Regions from separate parts of the Brevibacillus sp. HD3.3A genome, predicted to be linked through region 1. Evidence: riboswitches for the same ligand, from Rfam matches in the RefSeq annotation. Region 1 holds a riboswitch; the other holds the start of a gene.
What was found. Region 1 has a riboswitch for cobalamin ahead of metE (5-methyltetrahydropteroyltriglutamate--homocysteine S-methyltransferase). Riboswitches for the same ligand answer to the same signal wherever they lie in the genome.
Positions count from the first base shown of each region.

Region 2: linked by a shared signal. The riboswitch ahead of HP435_RS10445 (ABC transporter substrate-binding protein) and the one ahead of metE (5-methyltetrahydropteroyltriglutamate--homocysteine S-methyltransferase) in region 1 are both predicted to bind cobalamin.

Region 1 is NZ_CP085874.1:2,882,893-2,887,605, reverse strand. It holds gene HP435_RS14225 (hypothetical protein) at 1-253, opposite strand, end outside; gene HP435_RS14220 (acyl-CoA thioesterase) at 385-861, opposite strand; gene metE (5-methyltetrahydropteroyltriglutamate--homocysteine S-methyltransferase) at 893-3,178, opposite strand; cobalamin riboswitch at 3,318-3,519, opposite strand; gene brnQ (branched-chain amino acid transport system II carrier protein) at 3,678-4,713, opposite strand, start outside.
Region 2 is NZ_CP085874.1:2,131,993-2,136,705, forward strand. It holds gene HP435_RS10440 (M24 family metallopeptidase) at 1-1,043, shown strand, start outside; cobalamin riboswitch at 1,061-1,271, shown strand; gene HP435_RS10445 (ABC transporter substrate-binding protein) at 1,570-2,607, shown strand; gene HP435_RS10450 (FecCD family ABC transporter permease) at 2,655-3,692, shown strand; gene HP435_RS10455 (heme ABC transporter ATP-binding protein) at 3,689-4,495, shown strand; gene HP435_RS10460 (methyltransferase domain-containing protein) at 4,492-4,713, shown strand, end outside.

The sequences.
Region 1 (4,713 bases):
TTTGTTCTCCTGTCTTGCGAAAAAACGAGAACCCTTTTCCGGGCTGATAGTCGGCAAGCTGGTTTTGCAGCATTCTTTTAAATTTTCCAATCGCCCAAATGCCAGGTACAACAAACACCAACCCCAACAGGAGCAGAAGAAAATTGCCCGTCATGATGCCGAACAGTGACATCAATCCGAAAAAGGCGCTGGTGATCCAAAGTGTCCTGATTTTCTTGTGAATCTCTGCAACTGCTTCGTTCTGGTTTTGCAAGTTTGTGCCAACCTCCACTCCATTGTTTACTACTTTTTTCCTACGCCTATTATAGTAGAGACAAGAAGGTGAGTAAATAAATCGGTGCCAGCAAAAAACCCCCACCAAAGTGAGGGTTTTGCTGCAAAATTCTATTGTTCCGCTTTGCGCTGTTTTCTCAATGCGTAGCGGTGCTTTGCCTTTTCATGCTGGATGCGCTCTTCTTCCGTCTCGGGAATGACAGCCGGCACTAACGTTGGCTTTCCTTGGTCGTCGAGCGCGATCATCGTCAAGTACGCCCTCGCTGTCATTTTCTTTTCGCCCGTCAGCAAATTTTCCGACTCGACCTTGACGAACACTTCCATCGACGTGTTGTGTGTCCAGGTGACGTATGCTTCCAGATTGATCGCTTCGCCCGTTTTGATCGGCGCGAGAAAATCAAAGGAATCGCTGGAAGCAGTGACGACGGGCTTCCGGCAATGACGCATCGCCGCTATGCAGGCGATTTTGTCGACGTACGCCATGACTTTTCCGCCAAAAATCGTATTGTGATGGTTCGTGTCCGGCGGGAACACGAGATCAGTCAAATAGGTTCGGGATTGTCCGGTCGGGCATGCTTCTGTTGCCATCTGTGCTGCTCCTCTCGTTGCCATCATGCGATTATGCTTTTTGTGTCAAACGGTCACGCACAGCATGCGTCGCCGCCACCATGTTTTTCAAAGCTTCCACTGTCTCTGCTCTTCCGCGCGTCTTCAGACCGCAATCCGGGTTGATCCAGAATTGGGCTGGCGGCAATACTTGCACGCCGCGCGACACCATCTCTTCGATCTCCGCGACAGCCGGAACGCGCGGGCTGTGGATGTCGTATACGCCCAGGCCGATTCCTTTATCGTACGTGCAAGTCTCGAAGACGGAGACAAGCTCGCCGTGGCTGCGAGACGTCTCGATCGAGATGACGTCGGCATCCAGCTCGCTGATGACGTCGATGAAGTCGTGAAATTCGCAATAGCACATATGCGTGTGAATTTGCGTGCTCGCGGCAACTGTCGAGGTAGCCACGCGGAACGATTTGACGGCCCAGTCCAGATACGCCGCCCTGTCTGCCTGCTTGAGCGGCAAGCCTTCCCGCAGCGCAGGCTCATCCACCTGAATCATGCGGATTCCCGCCGCTTCCAGCGCCTCCACTTCTGCTTGCAGCGCCAGGGCGATCTGTTCGCACACCTCTTGGCGGGACACGTCATCGCGGACAAATGACCAGTTCAAAATGGTCGCCGGGCCTGTCAGCATGCCTTTTACTGGTTTTTCCGTCAACGACTTGGCGTATACGCTCTCTTTGACAGTCATGGGAGCGACGAACTGCACATCGCCGTAGATGACAGGTGGCTTGACGCAACGGGAACCGTACGACTGAACCCAGCCATTTTTCGTGAAGACGAAGCCGTCGAGCTTTTCCCCGAAATATTCGACCATGTCTGTCCGTTCAAACTCGCCGTGGACAAGCACGTCCAGCCCGATCTCTTCCTGAATCGCAATCCACTGCTTGATTTGCTCCGCGATGAAGGCATCGTACTGCTCGACTGTCCAGTTCCCTTTTTTGTACTGCTGTCTGGCCTGACGAACCTCTGTCGTCTGCGGGAAACTGCCGATCGTCGTTGTAGGCAAAAGCGGCAGCTTCCAGGCGGCTTGCTGGATATCGCGGCGCTCGTGGAACGGCACGTCGCGTTTGGCTTCTGTCGTCTCCAGCGCTTTTCGAGCCTGCTGTACTTTCTCCCGGTTTCTCGCCGGAGACTCGGCCAGGCGGAGCAAGTCCTTTTCGTTCTGGGCAACTTCCTTCGAAATAACATACTTTCCAAATCGGAATCCTTGGACTAAAAGCTGCACTTCTCCCAATTTTTCGTCCGCAAAGGCTAATGCCGCTTGAACTTCCCCAGGCAAATCGGTTTCTGCTTCAACAGTGACGGGAACATGCAACAGGCTGCTCGATGGCTGTAGCCAAATCCGGTCCGGGTCGACCACATTGCTGATCGTCTTGACCAGCTCCCACTTTTCCTCCAGAGCCGAGCGCCAAATGTTGCGGCCATCGACGATTCCTGCGCCGAGCACTTTTTCCTGCGGGAAACCATGTGCCGTCAGGTTGGCCAAATTCGCTTTTCCTCCGTGGACAAAGTCCAGGCCCAAGCCTTCCACTGGCAGCGCGATCAGTTCCTCGTACCAATCCACCGCTTCGAAATACGTCTGAACCATCAGCTTGAGGTGTGGCAGCGCCTGACTGAACTGTTCGTACACTCGGCGAATGAGCGCTCTGTCCTGCTCGGAAATATCTTGGACGAAAGCCGGCTCATCGATTTGCACCCATTCCACGCCGTGCAGTTCCAGTTCACGAAGCACGTCCACGTAAAGCGGCACGATCTGATCGACAACGCGTTCGAACTCGTCTTTCGCATATCCTTTCGCCAGCTTGACAAACGTGTACGGCCCGACAATGACCGGCTTCCCGACGATGCCCAGCTGATCCCTGGCCTCCAGGTACGCTTTCAGCGGCCTGTTCTCTGCCAGCACTGGCGGGCGTTCGCCAAACTCAGGAACGATGTAGTGATAGTTCGTATTGAACCACTTGGTCATTTCGCTTGCGACAGCTTCTTTGTTGCCGCGCGCCATGGCGAAGTACGTATCGAGCGGTACCGGGCCGCCATCATAGGCAAAACGCTTCGGAACGAGTCCGAACATGACAGCCATGTCCAGCATGTGATCGTAGTAAGTAAAGTCGTTGACGGGAATCCACTCGATGCCTTTGTCTTTTTGCTTGATCAGATGCTGCTGGCGGATTTGCTCCATTTGCGCAAGGAACGCTGACTCTTCCAATTTGCCTGCCCAAAAGGACTCCAATGCTTTTTTCCACTCCCGGTCTTTGCCGATTCGCGGATATCCCAGGTTGCTGCTTTTCATGAGCTTTCTCTCCCATCCATTGAAGGTATTTGTAAAGCCAATCAAAAAAGGCACTTCCAACGGTCAAAAAGAACGTTAGAAATGCCAAATAAGCACTGAGATCACAGCATCCTAACACCTCCCTATCTCCCGTAGGTTAAGCAGTGTTGTCGAAACAGGCAGGTCTCCTGACTTGAGGATCACGATCTGCACAACGCCTTCCCAGTCCGTCTCGACCAGTGGCTTATCGCTGTGCAAACTCCCCTCATACAGTGGCGGGACCGTGTCGGATTCTCACCGACTTCCCTTTTCATCCTTGCGCCGATTTTCGCGGCCAAGGAACCTGTTCCCACTCATATGAAATTGTCGGTATGAGTGCATGTGCTCTCGCATCTAGCAAAAGAGCACCTTTCTCCTTACAGTAACACGTAAACCAGTTTTTGTCATGCTAAACTATTTCCACTCACCAAAATTATTTCAAAGTTCAGCCTGATTGCCTCTACTCTGCCAGCTTTCCGGTTTACTGCTTGGTCAGTCGCAGCTCCTGTGCCCGCAGAGAAGGTTTGCGAATCATGTAAATAGTGTAGCCGATCACAGCGCCTGCAACAGCGGGCAGCATCCAGCCAAGCCCGATCGTATACATCGGCAAGTAGCGAGTAAAGAAGTCGTTGATGACGGGAAGCTGGGCACCTGCCGCGTTCAGTCCGTCAAACAGGCTGATCAGAAAAGTAGCGAGCAAGCTTCCCTGATACACCTCTGGTCGTCCGCCAAATCCTTTGTGCATAAACGTTAAAAAGACGAGGGAAATCGCAATCGGGTACATGGTCATCAAGATCGGAACCGACACTTTGATCAGCGCCGTCAAGCCGATATTGGCGACGAGTGTACTGAACACAGCCAGAATGACGGCAAACTTTTTATACGAGATCGCCGGAAACAGCGAATGGAAAAACGAAGAGCACGCTGTAATGAGGCCGACGCTGGTGGTCAGGCATGCGATCGTAATCATGAGGCCAAGCAAAACGGCGCCGTAAGAGCCGAAGTAGTAATTGGACACCTTGGCCAAAATTTGCGCCCCGTTTTCCAGATGACCAAGCTTCTCCACACTGGAAGCACCCATATAGGCAAGCACCGTGTAGAAGAACGCCAGAAGTGCGCCCGCGATCATCGTTGCTTTTGCGCACGTGAGCAAAATTTGCTTTTTCGCCGTAATGCCTCTTTGCTTGATCGCATTCACGATGATGATTCCAAACACAAATGCCCCCAAAGCGTCCAAGGTTAAATAGCCGTCCTGAAAGCCTTTGTAAAACGCTTTGGACTGATAATCCGTCACAGGTGCTTGCAGCGCGCCAATCGGGAACAAAATCGCCGTCAACACAATCACTCCGATAAAAGTCAGCTTGATCGGTGTCAAGACTTTTCCGACTACATTGATAATTTTCCCAGGATTGAGAGATAACAGGCAAGCGAGTGTAAAGAACAAGACGGTGAAGACGATCAGTGGAACCGGACCAGCTTGCTCGGACAAAAATGGCTTGATTCCGATCTCAAACGAG
Region 2 (4,713 bases), 750 kb from region 1:
AGTTAGACGCGGTATTGATCACTTCTCCCAAGCATGTTTACTATTTGACCGGGTTTTTTACTGATCCGCACGAGCGTTTTATGGGGCTGATCATTCCGGCCCAAGGCGAGCCTTCGCTGATTGTGCCTGCCCTTGATCGGGAAGCGGCGGCGGCAGCATCGTTTGTTCAGACGATTCTTACACATACGGATACGGACAATCCGTACGAGATTCTCAAGCAGGCGTTGCCAGCGGGCTTGTCCAAGCTGGGCATCGAGAAAAGCCACATGACCGTAGAGCGCTTCGAAGCCATGGGACAAGCCGTCGGTGCGCAGAGCTACACCGATGTGGAAGAACCGCTTCGTGAAATGCGCCTGATCAAATCGGCAGATGAAGTTGCCCGTTTGAAAAATGCGGTTCAACTGATCGAAGATACGCTTGGCGAGACGTTGAAAAAATTCAAAGTCGGTCAGACCGAAATGGAGATTGTCGCGGAACTGGAATTTCAGATGAAGCGTCTGGGAGCAGATGGCCCATCCTTTTCCACGATGGTACTGGCAGGCGAAAAATCGGCATTGCCGCATGGAACGCCAGGGTCGCGCCAGGTGCAGGAAGGCGATTTGCTGCTGTTTGACATCGGCGTAGCAGCTGATGGTTACGTTTCCGATATTACCCGCACGTTTGCCGTCGGGGAAGTCAGCGAACAACTGCGCGAAATTTACGAGACAGTGCTTGCGGCGAATGAGGCGGCGATTGCAGAGGTTCGTCCAGGCGTGACTTTTGCCCATCTCGACAAGACCGCTCGCGACTTGATTGCGGCGCGGGGCTATGGCGAATACTTCATGCACCGACTGGGACACGGTTTGGGCATGGATGTGCACGAATACCCGTCCGTACATGGTCAAAATCAGGAAACGCTTCGCCCAGGCATGGTGTTCACCATCGAGCCAGGCGTTTACGTACCGGGAGTAGGCGGCGTGCGCATTGAAGACGATGTGCTCGTAACCGAATCAGGCGTGGAAGTATTGAGCAAGTTCCCGAAACAATTGACTGTGATTGGCTAACGATCACGAAACACACAATTTCATATGAATCTGATGGTGCTGGCTGGAATTGTTTGGTTCCGCCAGCTTAATAGGGAAGTCCGGTGAAAATCCGGCGCGGTCCCGCCACTGTAAACGAGGAGTGCCTAGTACGCAGCAACCACTGTTTTTCGCGAGACGAAAAATGGGAAGGGAACTAGGCATGTTGATTCGTGAGCCAGGAGACCTGCCATGAGATCATTTGCAATCGACCCACGAGGATGGGACAGATGTAGAAGCAATCTTTAGAAAAGGCGCTCCACAAACGCTGGATCTATAGATATGTCTGCGTATGTCGAGCACCTCCCGATTGGAAAACTGGGGGGTGCTTTTTTCTATGGGTATCATCGTGGCAGCAACACGTGGAGAGGGGGAGATGCCATTTCCTGTATTGCCAAACGGAGCGGCTTTCCGTATAGTGTAGATGTAATTCGTAATAATTACGATTTACATATCAATTGTTTTCATCGCACAGAGAACATGAAAAGAAGAGAGGGTAACAAAACAAATGAATAAAACACCTAAGAAAAAGAAAGCCTTGCAAGGATTTTGGTTCGCGTCTGTGACTGCAATCATGCTGCTCATGTCTGCGTGTGGTTCCGCAACACCGGCAGCCCCTGAACAAGCTGCTACCAAGCCAGGCTCGGAGCAAGCTGCTCAGCCAGCCGCTGGCGAAAACAAGCCAGTGACAATCGTCAACAACGGCATCGAAATGACTTATCCGGAAGCACCAAAACGCGCTGTCACCATGAACCAGCACGTGACGGAAATTATGCTCGCTCTCGGTCTGGCTGACAAAATGGCCGGGACTGCGTATTTGGACGATCAAATTTTGCCTGAGTTGAAAGCTGACTACGACAGAGTGCCTGTGCTGTCCGACAAGTACCCGACGAAAGAAGTGCTGATGGCTGCCAACCCTGACTTTGTGTATGCAGGCTGGAAAAGCGCCTTTGGCGATAAAGGTGTAGGCTCGATGGAGGAGTTGGAGAAAGCAGGGGTCAAATCGTACCTGCAAGAGTCTTCCAACAAGCCGGGCCCGACTATTGACGACGTATTCGCTGACATTGCAAACATCGGCCGCATTTTCCGCGTGGAAGACAAGGCGAACGAACTGATTGGCAAAATGAAAGCGGAAATGGAACAAACGACAAGCAAAATCGGTACCGTGGACAAGCCGCTCAGCGTGTTTGTGTACGATAGCGGAGAAGATCAGCCGTTCACAGCTGCAAACAACTACATGACTGCCCTGATCAAGGCGGCAGGCGGCAAAAACGTGTTTGACGACATTCAAAAAGGCTGGGCAACGGTGAGCTGGGAAGAAGTCGTGAACCGCAAGCCTGACGTTATCGTTGTCGTGGATTACGGCGACAAAACGATTGATCAGAAGAAAGAGTTTTTGCTCGCCAAAAAGGAACTGGCTGACTTGCCAGCGATTCAAAACAAACGTTTGATTGTATTGCCACTGTCCGCAGCTTCCGAAGGGGTACGCGCACCGATCGCGCTGAAAATCCTCGGCGAAGGACTGTACCCGGATAAATTCAAATAAAGAACGGCTGCTTAATTAAGGAGGGAACGGCCCTGCATAAGATCAAGATGCCCTTCATCATCGTTGCCCTGCTGATCGGGTTGCTCGTCTCGATTACGTTTGCGGTAACACTCGGCTCGGTGGAAATCAAACCAGCGACAGTATGGAAAATTGCCTTATCGAATCTTCCGCTGACCAATCAGTGGATCGAAGTGGATTGGTCAAAAGGAGAGCAGACAATTATCTGGGATATTCGGTTTCCCCGTGTCCTGTTGGGGGCAGTTGTCGGGGCTGGTCTATCTGTTGTGGGGGTTGCGATTCAGTCTCTCGTTCGCAACTCCCTGGCAGATCCGTACATATTAGGCGTTTCCTCGGGAGCATCGGCTGGAGCGACTTTGGTGATTTTGTTCGGAGCATTCAGCATGTACGGACAATTCGCCCTGTCGTTTGGCGCTTTCACAGGGGCGCTTGTCTCGATCCTGCTTATTTTTACTTTGTCGCGAATCGGCGGGCAAAACTCGACCGTACGCTTGCTCATGGCGGGGATTGCCATTTCTGCGATTTTGTCGGCGATTACCAGTTTGATCATTTTTTCTGCGCCAAACGAACACGGCATCCGCTCCGTGTTGTTCTGGATGAGCGGCAGTCTCGCGGGCGGCAAGTGGGAGTATTTGACCATCCCGACATTGATCGTGGTCATTTGTCTGATCGTGCTGCTGGCGCAGTATCGTTCGTTGAATGCGATGCTGATGGGCGAGGAGTCTGCCGGGACGCTTGGGGTCAACACGGTGCAATTTCGCAAGCTGCTGTTGGTCATTACGGCCCTGCTCACGGGAGTCATCGTCTCGATCAGCGGAGCGATCGGATTTGTCGGTTTGATGATGCCGCATATCGTGCGGGTTATCGTCGGTTCCGATCACCGACGCGTCTTGCCCGTCAGCGCCTTGCTGGGAGCGATTTTTCTGATCTGGGCGGACGTGATTGCCCGGCTTGCTTTTGCCCCGGAGGAGCTTCCTATCGGGATCATCACGGCGTTGTGCGGAGGCCCGTTCTTTATTTGGCTGATGCTGCGCAGTTCTTATTCTTTCGGAGGTAGCGGACGATGAATCTGAATGTGGAGAACATTACAGTCGGGCTGGAAAACAAAACGATTTTGCACAACATCAGTCTGACGGTCCGCTCCGGTGAGTTCGTCGGGCTGATCGGGCCGAATGGCAGCGGGAAGTCGACTTTGCTCAAAAGCATTTATCGCGTGCTGAAGCCGTACAGCGGATTGATTTCGCTCGACGATGACAACGTGTACCAGCTGTCTGCCCGGCAAAATGCACAGCGCATGGCGGTGGTTCGTCAGGAAAGCTCGGTCGAATTTGACTTTACGGTCATGGAGATCGTCATGATGGGCCGCTCACCGCATAAGCGGCTGTTTCAAACGGATACGACAGCCGACAGCCGCATTTGCGAGGAGTCGCTGGAACGAGTGGGGATGCAGGCTTACGCCGAGCGCAGCTTTTTTTCCTTGTCCGGCGGGGAAAAGCAGCGCGTCTTGATTGCCAGGGCGCTGGTGCAGCAAGCGGAGTTTCTCGTTCTCGACGAGCCGACCAACCATCTGGATGTCCGGTATCAGCTGCAAGTCATGGATTTGGTCAAAACACTCGGAATTACCGTGTTTTCATCGCTGCACGATCTCAACATCGCCGCGATGTACTGTGATCGGCTGTACGTCATCCGCGACGGTGAGCTGGTCGCTTCCGGCACCCCTGATGAGGTTTTGGAACCCGGCTTGATTCGGGATGTGTTCGGGGTAGAAACGGAAGTAATCACTCATCCGCGCACAGGGAAAAAACACGTCTATTTCTTTTCCGAAGCATTGCGCAACGAGCAATCTCGACAGGAGGTCAAAGCGTTATGAGTGTTTACAGCTGCCAAGTATGCAAATTTCGATATGATGAATGGTTAGGCGATACGAAAAATGGCGTCCCACCGGGGGTGCCTTTTTCACATTTGGCAGGCTCCGTCTGTACGACGTGCGGCATGCAGGGAGAAGGGCGGCATCTGCCTCTGCCTGAAGCCAAATACATCGGGCTGGAAGCCACTTACTACGATCAGTTCGCGGGCAAGGCGGGGATC